Aquibium oceanicum: one gene and its partner. The protein of the gene in region 2 binds, or shares a complex with, the protein of the main gene of each other region. Links are inferred from orthologs where the notes say so. Each region holds a gene or a part of one and is shown on either strand. Other genes may lie near its edges.

What was found. The genes of interacting proteins can lie anywhere in the genome.
Region 1: the proteins of BSQ44_RS13280 (region 2) and dnaN are in contact, whole or in part, in a solved structure (PDB 1OK7), measured with the Escherichia coli proteins. The link is inferred for Aquibium oceanicum from one-to-one orthologs.

The regions. Positions count from the first base shown.
Region 1 is NZ_CP018171.1:623,141-628,558, forward strand. The notes cover bases 178-2,967. They hold dnaN (DNA polymerase III subunit beta), read right to left. Parts: upstream 2,237-2,967; coding sequence 1,118-2,236; downstream 178-1,117. Other genes in these bases: recF (DNA replication/repair protein RecF), read right to left, coding at 178-1,065; dnaA (chromosomal replication initiator protein DnaA), read right to left, coding at 2,428-2,967. Outside these bases: more of recF, read right to left, coding at 1-177; more of dnaA, read right to left, coding at 2,968-3,984; rpsT (30S ribosomal protein S20), read right to left, coding at 4,802-5,068; BSQ44_RS03165 (MmcB family DNA repair protein), read right to left, coding at 5,365-5,418. UniProt on the Escherichia coli protein: Confers DNA tethering and processivity to DNA polymerases and other proteins. Acts as a clamp, forming a ring around DNA (a reaction catalyzed by the clamp-loading complex) which diffuses in an ATP-independent manner freely and bidirectionally along dsDNA.
Region 2 is NZ_CP018171.1:2,694,622-2,702,358, forward strand. The notes cover bases 4,903-7,737. They hold BSQ44_RS13280 (DNA polymerase IV), read right to left. Parts: upstream 7,069-7,737; coding sequence 5,737-7,068; downstream 4,903-5,736. Other genes in these bases: aztA (zinc ABC transporter ATP-binding protein AztA), read right to left, coding at 4,903-5,626; BSQ44_RS13285 (GNAT family N-acetyltransferase), read left to right, coding at 7,135-7,728. Also shown: BSQ44_RS13250 (PhzF family phenazine biosynthesis protein), read right to left, coding at 1-538; BSQ44_RS13255 (efflux RND transporter periplasmic adaptor subunit), read left to right, coding at 708-2,018; BSQ44_RS13260 (ABC transporter ATP-binding protein), read left to right, coding at 2,018-2,719; BSQ44_RS13265 (ABC transporter permease), read left to right, coding at 2,719-3,927; zinc ABC transporter permease AztB, read right to left, coding at 3,930-4,793; more of aztA, read right to left, coding at 4,802-4,902. UniProt on the Escherichia coli protein: Poorly processive, error-prone DNA polymerase involved in translesion repair and untargeted mutagenesis. Copies undamaged DNA at stalled replication forks, which arise in vivo from mismatched or misaligned primer ends.

The sequences.
Region 1 (5,418 bases), 2.1 Mb from region 2 along the record:
GAGCGCGGAGAAGAGGTCGCGTTCGGTGCCGGTCATGAAGACCTGGCAGCCCAGGTCTTCCAGGATGTCAAAAAGCGCGGCGCGGCGGCCCCGGTCGAAATGCGCGGCGATCTCGTCGAGCAGGAGCACCGGCGCCATCCCCGCGATCTCGCCGGTCAGCCGCGCATGCGACAGCACGAGCCCGACCAGCAGCGCCTTCTGCTCGCCGGTGGAGCAGAGCTCGGCGGGCATGTCCTTGGGGCGGTGGCGGGCGAGGAGGTCTGAGCGGTGCGGACCTTCGAGCGTGCGGCCGGCGGCGCGGTCGCGTTCGCGTCCCTCCGCCAGGCGGCGGCGAAAGTCTTCCTCGGCGTCGAGAGACGCGCTCGCGGCAAGCGCTTCCTCCAGGGGGCCGGAAAGCGCCAGGTCGGCCTTCGGGAAAGGACCGGTGTCGGGCGCCCGCTCGATCATGGCCTTGAGCAGCCGCACCATCTCGAAGCGTGCCGCGGCGATGGCGGCGCCGGTCTCCGCCATCTGCGCCTCGATGGCCTCGAACCAGGCTTCGTTTCTTGATCCCTCCGCCAGCAGGCGGTTGCGCCCGCGCATCGCCTTCTCGTAGTCGAGCGCGCGGCGGCCATGGGCGGGGTCGATGGTCAGCACGAGCCTGTCGAGGAAGCGCCTGCGGTCGGAGGCCGGACCGGTGAAGAGCCCGTCCATAGCCGGCGTCAGCCACATCACGCGCAGCCATTCCAGCATCTCGTCGGCCGATCGTGCGGTCGCGCCGTTGATGCGGACCTTGCGCCCCCCGTCCCCCTCGGCTGCGATTTCGCCCGCGCCGGTGCCGATTTCGGCCTCGCCCGACGGACCTTCGATCCGCGCATGGATGGCGAAGCCCCCGGGAGCGGCCTCGCGAACCAGGTCCGCATAGGGTGCCCGGCGAAGCCCGCGGCCGGGCGAAAGCAGGGAGATCGCTTCCAGGAGATTGGTCTTGCCCGCGCCGTTTTCGCCCGACAGCACGACGGCGCCCGGAGCGAAATCGGCGGCGAGGCTGGCGTAGTTGCGAAAGTTCGTCAGCTTGAGCCGGCCGATCGCGGCCCGGCGAGGCCGGCCGGCGGCTTCGCGATCCTCGTCGGCCACCGCCTCAGACGCGCATCGGCATCAGGACGTAGAGCGCCTGTTCATCCGCGAGATCGGTGATGAGCGTCGGAGAGCCGGCATCGGCGAGCATGAATTGCGCCTCCGATCCGTTGAGTTGCGCCGCCACGTCGAGGAGATAACGCGCATTGAAGCCGATCTCGACGGGATCGGAATCGTAGTCGGCCGCGATTTCCTCGACCGCGCTGCCGGAATCGGGATTGTTGACCGTCAGTGTGACCTGGCCGTCGGCGATCGACAGCTTGACCGCGCGGCCGCGCTCGGAGGAGATGGTGGAGACGCGGTCGACGGCCGCCGCGAAGCTCTGGCGATCGATCACGAGCTTCTTGTCGTTGCCCGACGGGATGACCCGCTGGTAATCCGGGAAGGTGCCGTCGATGAGCTTCGAGGTGAGTACGACGCTGCCGATGGTCAGCCGGATCTTGGTGTCGGACAGCTCCACGACCACCTTCACGTCCGGATTGTCGACGAGTTTCTGGAGTTCGCTGACCGTCTTGCGCGGGATGATGATGCCCGGCATGCCTTCCGAACCGGCAGGCGCCTCGATCTCGGCGCGCGCCAGTCGGTGGCCGTCCGTCGCGACGGAACGCAGCATGAGCTTCCCGCCGCTCTCGTGCGTGTGCAGGAAGATGCCGTTGAGATAGTAGCGGGTCTCCTCGGTCGAGATCGCGAACTGGGTCTTGTCGATCAGGCCCTTCAGGGCCGGCGCCTCGAGGCGGAAGATGTGGGAGAAGGAGCCCGCGGTCAGTTCCGGGAAGTCGGACTGCGGCAGGCACTGCAGCTTGAAGCTCGACCGGCCCGAGATCACCGACATGGAGTGGCCTTCCGGATCGGTCTTCAGCATCACCTCGGCACCGTCCGGCAGCTTGCGCACGATGTCGTAGAGCAGATGCGCAGGGACCGTCGTCGCTCCCGCCTGTTCGATCTGCGCGGGCGTCGCCTCCGTCACCTCGAGATCGAGATCGGTCGCCTTCAGCTCCAGGACCGCGCCGTCGGCCTTCAGCAGCACGTTCGACAGGATCGGGATCGTGTTGCGCCGTTCGACCACGCGATGCACGTGGTTGAGCGACTTGAGCAGGTTGGAACGTTCGAGTGTGACGCGCATGACGGACCGGTCTCGTGATCAGGGATGCTTCGAGCGCGAAGCGCAGAAACGAACGGCCCGAAACGGGCCGACAACGAGGGGCAAAATGACAGGAAAAGCGCGGCAAAGGCAAGCCCGCGCGAGGGCTACGCCCCCTTCGCGCGGGCATTCCCGGGGGAAAAGCGCCCCGGTCCGCCGCCCCGCGCGACCGGTCAGGCCGCCTGGTCGTTTATGAGCCTGCGCAGCAGCTCCAGTTCCTGCTCCAGCTTCTCGTCGGTGCCCGAGAGACCTTCGATCTTTCGCACCGCATGCAGCACGGTCGTATGGTCGCGTCCGCCGAACCGCCGCCCGATCTCGGGAAGGGAGCGCGGGGTCATCACCTTCGACAGATACATCGCCACCTGACGCGGCTTGACGATCGTGCGGGTGCGCCGGTTCGAGAGCAGCTCGGTCTTGGATACGTTGTAGTGGCGCGCCACGATGCGCTGGATATCCTCGATCCGCACCCGCTTCGGTTCGCCCGACCGGAACATGTGGCCGAGCAGTTCGTCGATGCGGTCGATCGTCAGCTGTGGTTCGAACGACTGCCGAAACAGCAACTGGTTGAAGGCGCCCTCGAGTTCGCGGCCGCTGCCGGTGACGGTGCGAGCGACGTGCTCCAGGATCTCGTCGGGAATTGCCAGCGACTGGTCTTCCGAGCGGGCCGCTTCCAGACGCTGCTTCAGCATGGACAGGCGCATGGCCATGTCCGGCGCCGACATTTCGAGCGAGACCCCGCCCTGCAGACGCGACCGGACGCGCGGTTCCAGCGATTCCAGATCAGACGCGGGACGGTCGGCAGCGACCACGACCTGTTTGGCGCTGTCGAGCAGCATGTTGATGAGATGGCAGAACTCGTGCTGGATCGACTTGCCCTGCAGGAACTGCATGTCGTCGATGATGAGCAGGTCGATGTCGCGAAGCTGTTCCTTCAGCGTCAGGGCATTGTTGTCGCGGATCGCGGTGGCGAAACGCCACATGAAGTACTCCGCCGTCAGGTAGACGACACGCGAGCCGGGGCGCCGCGCCAGCGACTCGGCGGCGATCGCCTGGAGCAGGTGCGTCTTGCCGAGCCCCACGGAGGCGTGGATGAAGAGCGGATTGAAGCGGATCGAGGTGGATGCATTCTCCGCCACCGTCCGCGCGGCGGCGAAGGCCACGCGGTTCGAGGGACCGTCCACGAAACTGTCGAACGTGTAGCGTCCGTCCAGCGGCGACCCGAGGATGCTCTGCCGAGGGGCGTTGTCTTTTATCGGGGCGCGGGGCTGCGCCTGCTTCGGTGCCGCCAGGACACCGTTGCCCAATGCCGTCTGGGGATTGCGCGTGGCCGGCTTGGCCGGGGCCGGCTCGGCCTCGATCAGTCCGCGGGTCGACCTGGCAGCGGTACGGACGACGATTTCAAGCCGCAGGATCTCGGGCTGTTCCTTCTTCCAGAGCTCGGTGATGAGGGACAGATAGTGATTGTTGATCCAGGAGCGCAGGAACGCCGTGGGTACCGATAGCCTGACAACGCCGCGCGAAGCTTCCGCAAGCTTCATGCGTCCGAACCAGCTCGAATAGACGTCCGCGCCGAGGCGCGCCTGCAACTGAGCCCGCAACTTGTCAAAGATGGAGTCTGCTTCCGAAGCTCCGCCGCGCATCGTGCCTTCTCCGCCGTTGTTGACAATGAAAGGAAGCCCCGCCTGTGCCCCCGTTTCAATTCCGCCGTACATGTCCTCGTTCCTTTTCATTGATCAAAGCTGCCCTCTCGCTCGCAACGGAACGGTCGCGAACGTCCTCGATTTTATCAGGCGGCCGCAGGCCGCACTCCTCGCTACACGTCCCCATTTCCTGCCGCCCCATTCGGGACGGCACGTCCCACTCCAGGCGCTCACGCGCCTTGGTCCCCAGTTTTCGGACAGCGCAAGGACCCCGCCCTGGCGCATACGCCAGGAGACACACGTCCTCACCTTACGCTGGACACGACGCTGACCGCCGCCTCAAACGGGCAAAACTCTAGCGCTCACCGGTTTCAATCCGGCGTGTGAGCGGTTCGAATTTTCCTGGGTATTAAGGGCCGCAGCCCTGTCCCGTTTGATGCTTAGACCTTAGAAAATGCGCTTCCGAGAGGCAAGGCCGCTTCATCGGTTTTTTACGGATATGGCGTAGCCGAGAGGTTGAAATCGGAGCCCTGAACTCAACCGTTCGGATAATTGCTTTGTGAATCAAACTGTTCCGAAACCGGGCATTTTGCGTAAGCGGCTATTAAAGAAATGATAATTTTCTGCTTGACATAATTAATTCACGCTAGCGTGAGGCTGCTGATGAACAAGCTGTGGACATCCCCGCGCAAGCTGTTGTTTTTGCTCCAGAAATCGTGAGCGCCGCTTTGCGGTTGCAAGGGTCCGTTTCCCCACGCCGGTCTGCAGGACGGTTATGCCGGCAAACGAAAAGCGTCCCGTTTTTCGCAATGCACTATGATGCCATGGGCAAGCCATTGGAGGCAAACGAAAAGCCCGGCGTTGCCGCCGGGCTTCATCAAGAATTGCTTAGCCGTATGACGTTGCGTCAGGCGCCGAGAGCCTTCACGCGCTGTGCCAGACGGGACACTTTCCGCGAGGCGGTGTTCCTGTGCAGGACGCCCTTCGTCGCGGCGCGCATCAGCTCCGGCTGAGCGTCCCTGAAAGCCGTCTCGGCCGCCGTCTTGTCTCCGGAAGCGATTGCTTCCTCGACCTTGCGCACGAAGGTGCGCACGCGCGAACGGCGGTTCTTGTTCATTTCGGTCCGGCGGGCGATCTTGCGCGTAGCCTTCTTGGCCGAGCTCGTATTGGCCATGGTGCCTCTCTCGTTTTGCCAGGGTCGCGCCACTCCGATGCCGGCAGGCGCGAAAACAAACGGGCGGCCGGATGGGCCGCCTCAGTCGTGCGGGCTTATAGTCGAGCTTCGGCGATGCGTCAACGCCTTCCGGCGGTGAAATACGAGAGTTTCACGGGCCCGATCGAGTCCTACCAACGGACGGTCGATCGTGCCGGGAGTCTCACCGACGAGGCTCCGATGAGGCGACGGAATGCTCCTCGCTCCGGGGAGCGGTGACGACTTTTATTATATGAGTTCGCCAGCGACCGCAGCCGTCAATCGCTCTCGCCTTCGATGGAGGGCACCGAAACGCCGGCCATCTCGGCGGC
Region 2 (7,737 bases):
GCCCGCTGACGGGTACCGCCACGAAGGGTACGCCCGCAGACCATGCCGCGGGCCGGTGATTCTCGAAGCCGATGTCGTCGGGATCAAGGCCGAGCGCTGCGGCGATGAGCTCGGGCTCGGCAGAGAGCGCCACAGGCTCCGGCAAGCGCGGCAGGTCGAACTCAGCGAAGGCCGTTGCCCCGTCCGTCCGAGTGACGGCACAGCGCACCGGGCCGACCTTTTCCTCCAGCACCAGGATCGCCGTCCCGCCGGTCCTCTCCTGCATTCCGTCCCGTTCGAACAGCGCGATCGCGGTGCCCACCGTCGGGTGCCCGGCGAAGGGCAATTCCGAGCGTGGCGTGAAGATGCGGATGGCGGCGGTATGGACCGGATGGGACGGAGGCGCGACGAAGACGGTCTCGGAGAGATTGAATTCGGCGGCGATCGCCTGCATGGCCTCGGCGGAAAGGCCTTCGGCATCGTGGACGATCGCCAGCGGATTGCCGGCGAGCGCGCGATCCGTGAAGACGTCGTAGATCTGGTACCGGCGCGGCGTCATCAGCAGATCTCCTTTTGCTTGGGCCTGCGTGACATAGCGCAAAGATGAGCAAAAATTAATTTGTAATATCCGCGCACTGGCCCAATCTGTGGCCTGAAGGTGACATGCCAGACTGTCCGTTCGCGAACGCCACGCCGCGATCGGCACTGGAAACCGGAGAGGGTTCGGCATGGACCAGATCGTCGAGCGGCCGAAGCCGGCCGAGACCCCGACACAATCGATCGAGGACGCGCTCGGCATGGCCGGCGGCACGCGCCGTCGCGGCCGGCGCTGGGTATGGCTCGTCCTCCTCCTTTTCGTGGCGGCGGCCGGGGCCTACGCGTGGTGGTCCGCGTCGAGCGGTTCTGGAGACGTCGTGGCCTATCAGACGGTGCCCGCCGCGCGCGGCGATCTGACCGTCGAGATCACCGCCACCGGTACCCTTCAGCCGCTTACACAGGTCGACGTTTCCAGCGAGCTTTCCGGCGTCGTACGCGCCGTGCCGGTCCGGGAGAACCAGACGGTCGCAAAGGGCGACGTCCTGGCCGAACTCGACACGACGCGTCTCTCCGCCCAGGTCGAGCGCGCCGAGGCCTCCCTGCAGGCCGCCGAGGCGAAGCTCAACGAGGCGCGGACGACGCTGAAGGAGACGGAACAGACGCTGGCGCGCACCCAGAGCCTGTCCGGACGCGGCATGGTCACCGAACAGGCGCTGGAAGGCGCGGTCGCCTCCCGCGATCGTGCCAACAGCGCCGTCGCGACCGCTCAGGCCAACGTCGCCATCGCCGCGGCGGATCTGAAGCTTCAGCGCGCCGACCTCGCCAAGAGCACCATCTACGCGCCCATCGACGGCATCGTCCTGACCCGGGACGTCGATCCCGGACAGACCGTGGCCTCGTCGCTATCGGCGCCCGTGCTTTTCGTCATCGCTGAAAACCTCGAGACCATGATCGTGGAGGCGGCGATCGACGAGGCCGACATCGGCGCCGTCGCCAAGGGCCAGGACGCCCGCTTCACCGTCGATGCATTTCCGAACCGCCGCTTCGACGCGACGATCTCCGACATCTCCTTCGCCTCGGTCACCACCGAGGGCGTCGTGACCTATGACGCCAGGCTGGCGGTCGACAATTCCGACCTAGCGTTGCGGCCGGGCATGACGGCGACCGTGTCGGTCGTGACGCGCGAGGCCAACGACGTCGTTCTCGTGCCGAGCGCCGCCTTCCGGTTCCGGCCGCCTGCGATCGAGCGCGATTCGGGAGGCTTCGGCCTGCAGGACCTCTTCGGCGGACGCCGCATGAGCCGCATCTTCGAACGGCGCCAGTCTACCGTCGCGGCCGATGGTTCGCGCACGCTCTACGTGCTGCGCGACGGGCAGCCGACGGCGACCAGCGTGCGCACCGGCTCGACCGACGGCGAGAACACTGAGATCCTCTCCGGCCTCGAGGAAGGCGACCTCGTGGTCACCGGCACCGGTCAGCCCGGCGCGCGGGCGCGACGCTGATGTCGAGGCCGCTTCTGACCTTCACGGACGTCTGGAAGACCTATGGCCACGGCGAGGCGCAGGTGCATGCGCTGGCCGGCGTGGACCTCGCCATCGAGCGCGGTGATTTCGTCGCCATCATGGGGCCGTCCGGATCGGGCAAGTCGACGGCGATGAACATCATCGGCTGCCTCGACACGCCGACGCGCGGCATCTACGCCTTCGACGGGGTGGACGCGGGGCGGCTCGATCGGGGCCGCCGCGCCATACTGCGCAACCTCTACATCGGCTTCGTCTTCCAGGGCTACAACCTGCTTGCACGCACCACCGCGGTCGAAAACGTCGAACTGCCGCTCGTCTATCGCGGCGTGCCCGCGCGCGAGCGGCGGGGCAGAGCGCTCGCCGCCCTCGGCCGGGTCGGGCTCGAAGGACGCGAGAACCACACGCCCGCGGAACTCTCCGGCGGCCAGCAGCAGCGCGTGGCGATCGCGCGGGCGATCGTGTCCGAACCGACGCTGCTCGTGGCCGACGAGCCGACCGGAAACCTCGACACCGCCCGCAGCCACGAGATCATGGAGCTTCTGACCGAGCTGAACCACGAGAAGAACCTGACCATCGTCATGGTCACGCACGAATCCGACATCGCCACCTACGCCGAGCGAGTAGTGAAGTTCGTCGACGGCCGGATAGCCGCCGACAGCCGCGTCGAGGAGATGGCGTGATGGTCTGGGAAACGGTTCGCCTCGCCCTGATCTCGGTGCGCCGCAACGCGCTGCGCTCCTTCCTGACGCTGCTCGGTATCGTCATCGGCGTGGCGGCGGTCATTGCCATGATCACCATCGGCTCTGGCACGACCGAGAAGGTCAAGGCCGACATCTCCAAGCTCGGCTCGAACCTTCTGGTGGTGCGTTCCGGCGGGGGCGGCGGCCCAGGCGGCCCGCGCGTCACGGCGCGTCCTCTCTCGGAGAAGGACTACACCATCCTCGCCACCAAGCTGGAGGGCAGCCAGGCGGTCTCCGCGGCCTCGCAGTCGATGAGCCGCGCCGTCTTCGGCACGGAGAGCATCATGACTGCGGTCACCGGCACCGACACGCACTATTTCGACGCGCGCGACTGGTCGCTGCTCTACGGGCGCCCCTTCAACGAATCGGAGGTACGCTCGGGCGCCAGCGTGTGCGTGATCGGCAAAACGGTCAGCGACCAGTTCTTCGGCCCCGGAGACCCGACCGGCACGACCATCCGCGTCAAGCAGATGAGCTGCAAGGTCATCGGCCTCCTGGAATCGAAGGGCTTTTCCGGCTTCGGGCAGGACCAGGACAACCTCGTCATGATGCCGCTGGCTGCCTTCCAGCGGCGGATCGCCGGCGACCGCGACATCGAGACCATCTACGTCGCCGGACGCGACGGCATCCCCACCTCGACCATCCAGGCGAACGTGGAAGACCTGCTGCGCGAGAGCCGGCGCATCGCGCCCGACGCGGACGACGATTTTTCCGTGCGCGACATGACCCAGATCGCCGACGCCATGGCCAGCACGACGACGACCATGACCGGCATGCTGGGTGCCGTCGCGGGCGTCAGCCTGCTCGTCGGCGGCATCGGTATCATGAACATCATGCTGGTTTCGGTTACGGAGCGAACCCGCGAGATCGGTATCCGGCTGGCGATTGGTGCGCACGAGAAGCACATCTTGCTGCAGTTCCTGGTCGAGGCGACGGTGCTGTCGGCGATCGGCGGGCTATCGGGTATCGCGCTCGGGCTGGGCATCGCCGGCGCCGTCTCGCAGCTTCTCGGCCTGCCGTTCAGCCCCTCGATGCTGATCGTGCTCCTCGCCTTCGGCTTCTCGGCGCTGATCGGAATGGTGTTCGGCTTCTTCCCCGCGCTGCGCGGCGCCCGGCTCGATCCGATCGACGCGCTCCGGCACGAGTAAGTTCAGGCGGTACGGTGGCGGTGCCGCACGCGCACGGCCAGTACGCCGCGGCTGCCGAACAGGATCGACGCCAGATAGATCGCGCCCGCCGACAGGATGATCGCCGGACCCGACGGCAGCGCGAAGTGATAGGAAAGCAGCAGCCCCGCGACGCTGGAGATCATGCCGATCCCGACCGCCAGCAGGCACATCGGTCCGACCCGGATCGACCAGAACCGTGCCGCCGCCGCGGGCAGCATCATCAGCCCGACCGAAAGCAGCGTTCCCAGCGCCTGGAACCCGCCGACGAGGTTGAGCACAACGAGCCCCAGGAAGGCGAAGTGGACCGGCGTGCCGATGCGGCTCACCGAGCGCAGGAAGAGGGGGTCCAGGCACTCGGCGATGAGGCCGCGCCAGACGATGAAGAGGGTGATCAGCGTGACTGCGCAGATCGATCCGATTAGAGTCAGCGCCTCGTCGTTCAGCGCCAGCACGGTGCCGAACAGCACCTGCATCAGGTCGACGCTGGAGCCGCGCATGGAGACGATCAGCACGCCGAGTGCCAGCGATATCAGGTAGAAGGCGGCCATCGAGGCATCCTCCTTCTGCAGCGTGAAGCGCGAGACCGCACCCGCACCGAGTGCCACGACGACGCCGGCGATCAGTCCGCCGACGGTCATCGGCACGATCTCCAGCCCGAACAGCAGGAAGCCGATCGCCGCACCCGGCAGGATCGCATGCGCCATGGCGTCGCCGGCCAGGCTCATGCGGCGCAGCATCAGGAACACGCCGACCGGGCAGGACGAGACGGACAAGAGCAGCGACCCGAGCAAGGCGCGCTGCATGAACGAGAACTCGACGAACGGTGAGATGAGCGCCTGGTACATGCCGCCGCTCACAGGACGCCACGGCGCCTGGCGGCGTCGCCGGCGTGGTCGTGATGTGCATGATGGCCGTTCGGGATGCCGTCGGCGTGGACATGCTCCTCCTCCGCCTCGCACCACGGGGCGTCCTCGCTCCAGGCTTCGTCAAAGCTGCGGGCGCGCGAAAGGTTTTCGGGCAGGAGAACATCCTGCGTCCGGCCCCAGGCGACGAGCCCGCGCGCGAGGATCAGTGTCTGAGGGAAATGCCGGCGCACGAGATCGAGGTCGTGGACGACCACGAGAACCGTGCGCCCTTCGCCGTGCCAGCGGCCGATCAAGGCGAGAAGGTCGCCGACCGTCTGGGAATCGATCGCGTTGAACGGCTCATCCAGCAGGATGACGTCGGCGTCCTGCACCAGAACGCGGGCGAAGAGGGCGCGCTGCAACTGCCCGCCGGACAGCGTGTCGATCGGCCGCTCCTCGAACCCCGTCAGCCCGACGGCCGTAAGAGCGGCAGCGCACCTTTGATGGTCTTCGGCCGTGTAACGCCCGAGCAGCCCGCGCCGCCGCCACAGCCCCAGCCGCACCAGATCGATGACGCGAGCCGGAAAAGAGCGGTCGATCTCGCTCTGCTGCGGCAGATAGGCAAGCCGGGTGCCTTCCGGCAGGCGTACCGCTCCGTCCATCGGCGGCAGCACGCCGACGATGCCCTTCATCAGCGTGGACTTGCCCGAGCCGTTCGGCCCGACGATCGCCGTTAGGGATCCGCGCGCCACCGCACCATCGAGATGATGCACGGCCGGATGCCGGTTGTAGCCGAGCGTCAGGTCGGCGAAGGCGAGGGCGGGTTCGGTCATGGACGGTCCATAGCGCCGGAACGGGCGGCGACCGCGTCTCGATATGTGATGTTATTACATCCGTCAACGCGAACCGGTGGTCGTGCTATGGCGGGCGAACGCTTCGCCCGTCAGGAATCGCCGTCGCGCTGCGGTCGCGCGTTGCGGCCCTTGCCGAAGGTGTAGCCGGTTTCGACCGCGCTCCGGCCGAACTTGTCGCGCAGATTGTCGATCGCGCCTTCGGCCAGTGCGCGCTTGCGCGATTGCAGGTCGACGAGGTCCGGCGGATCGGCCCTGGCTGCGTCCGACAGGTCGCCGACGCCAATGCCGATGAGCCGGTAACGGGTGCCGTCGGTCTCCTTGCGCAGGAGTTCGAGGCCGGTGGAGAAGATCCGGTCGGCGAGGCGCGTAGGATCGGCGAGCTGCCGGTTGCGCGTGCGTATCTTGAAGTCGCTCGTCTTCAGCTTCAGCACCACCGTGCGCCCCGCGATCCCGGCCTTCTTCAGCCGCGAGGAAACTTTCTCGGACAGCGCCCGCAGCACCGGCACCAGATCCTCCGGCGAGGCGAGGTCGGTGTCGAAGGTCGTCTCGGCCGAGACGCTCTTGGCCTCGTGGTCGGCATGCACGCGCCGCTCGTCCATGCCGCGCGACAGGTGGTAGAGCCGCTCGCCCATGGTGCCGTAGCGCTTCATCAGGTCGCCGCGCTCCATCTTCTGGAGCTGCCCGACCGTGCGGATGCCGTCGCGTTCCAGCACCTCGTCGAAGGCCTTGCCGACGCCCCAGATCAGCGTCACCGGCTTGTCGGCGAGGAAGGAGACGGCCTCCTCTTCGCCGATGACGGCAAAGCCGCGCGGCTTCTGCATGTCCGAGGCGATCTTGGCGAGGAACTTACAGTAGGAGAGACCTACCGAGGCCGAGATCCCGACTTCCTTCTCTAGATTGCGCGCGAAGCGGGCGAGCACCAGCGCGGGCGGCATGCCGTGCAGCTTTTCGGTGCCGGCGAGGTCGAGAAAGGCCTCGTCGATCGAGATCGGCTCCACCAGTGGCGTCAGCGCCTGCATCATCTCGCGCACCTGCCGTCCGACCCTTGCGTACTTCTCCATGTCCGGCTTGATCACCACCGCCTCGGGACAGGCGGCGAGCGCCTTGAACATCGGCATTGCCGACCGCACCCCGTTGATCCGCGCGATGTAGCAGGCGGTCGAGACCACGCCGCGCTTGCCGCCGCCGATGATGACGGGCTTGTCGCGCAGCTCCGGCCGGTCCCGCTTTTCCACCGCGGCATAGAAGGCGTCGCAGTCGATATGAGCGAGCGAAAGCCGGTAGAGCTCTGCGTGGCGCGCCAGTCGAGGGCTGCCGCAAGCCTCGCATCGGCGCGCGGAAATCCCCGGCTGGCGCGCCAGGCAATCGCGGCAGAAACCGGCAAGAGGATTGTTGACAGCGGGCGCCATGGCTGCGAACATAAAGGGAACAAACCGCATGATAGTCGAGGCACCCCGCCGGGGCAAGGCAACCGGGAAGGAGATGTCATGTCCGTTGTTGAAAGCCGCTCGCCGGTCGTGCGGCCGCTGACGCCCGAGCTGTGGCCGGCGCTCGAAGAGCTGTTCGGGCCGCAGGGTGCCTGCTACGGCTGCTGGTGCACCCACTTCCGCCTGCCGCCCGCGAAGCGGCGCGAGAACAATCGCGAATCCAACAAGGCGCATCTGATGAACCGGGTCGAGGCCGGACCGCCACCGGGCCTCCTCGCCTTCGATGGCGACCGCGCGCTCGGCTGGATGCAGATCGGCCCGCGCGCCGACGTGCCCGAGTGGAACAATGCCGGCCGCGTATCGGCGCCGCTCGACCCCTCAGAGATATCCGACCCCGGCGCGTGGGCGATCTCGTGCTTCTTCGTCCGGTCGAAAGCGCGCGGGCAGGGGCTGAGCCACCGACTGGTTTCCGAAGGCATCCGCTATGCCCGCGACAACGGCGCGCGGGTCCTCGACGCCTGCCCAATGGACCAGTCGAAGAGCTCACGCTCCATCGGCCTTTTCGTCGGTTCCACGCGCGTGTTCGAGAAGGCCGGGTTCGAGAAGGTCGCCGGCCGCAAGCCCGGCCGTCCGCTGATGCGACTGGTCCTGTAGGAACCGGCT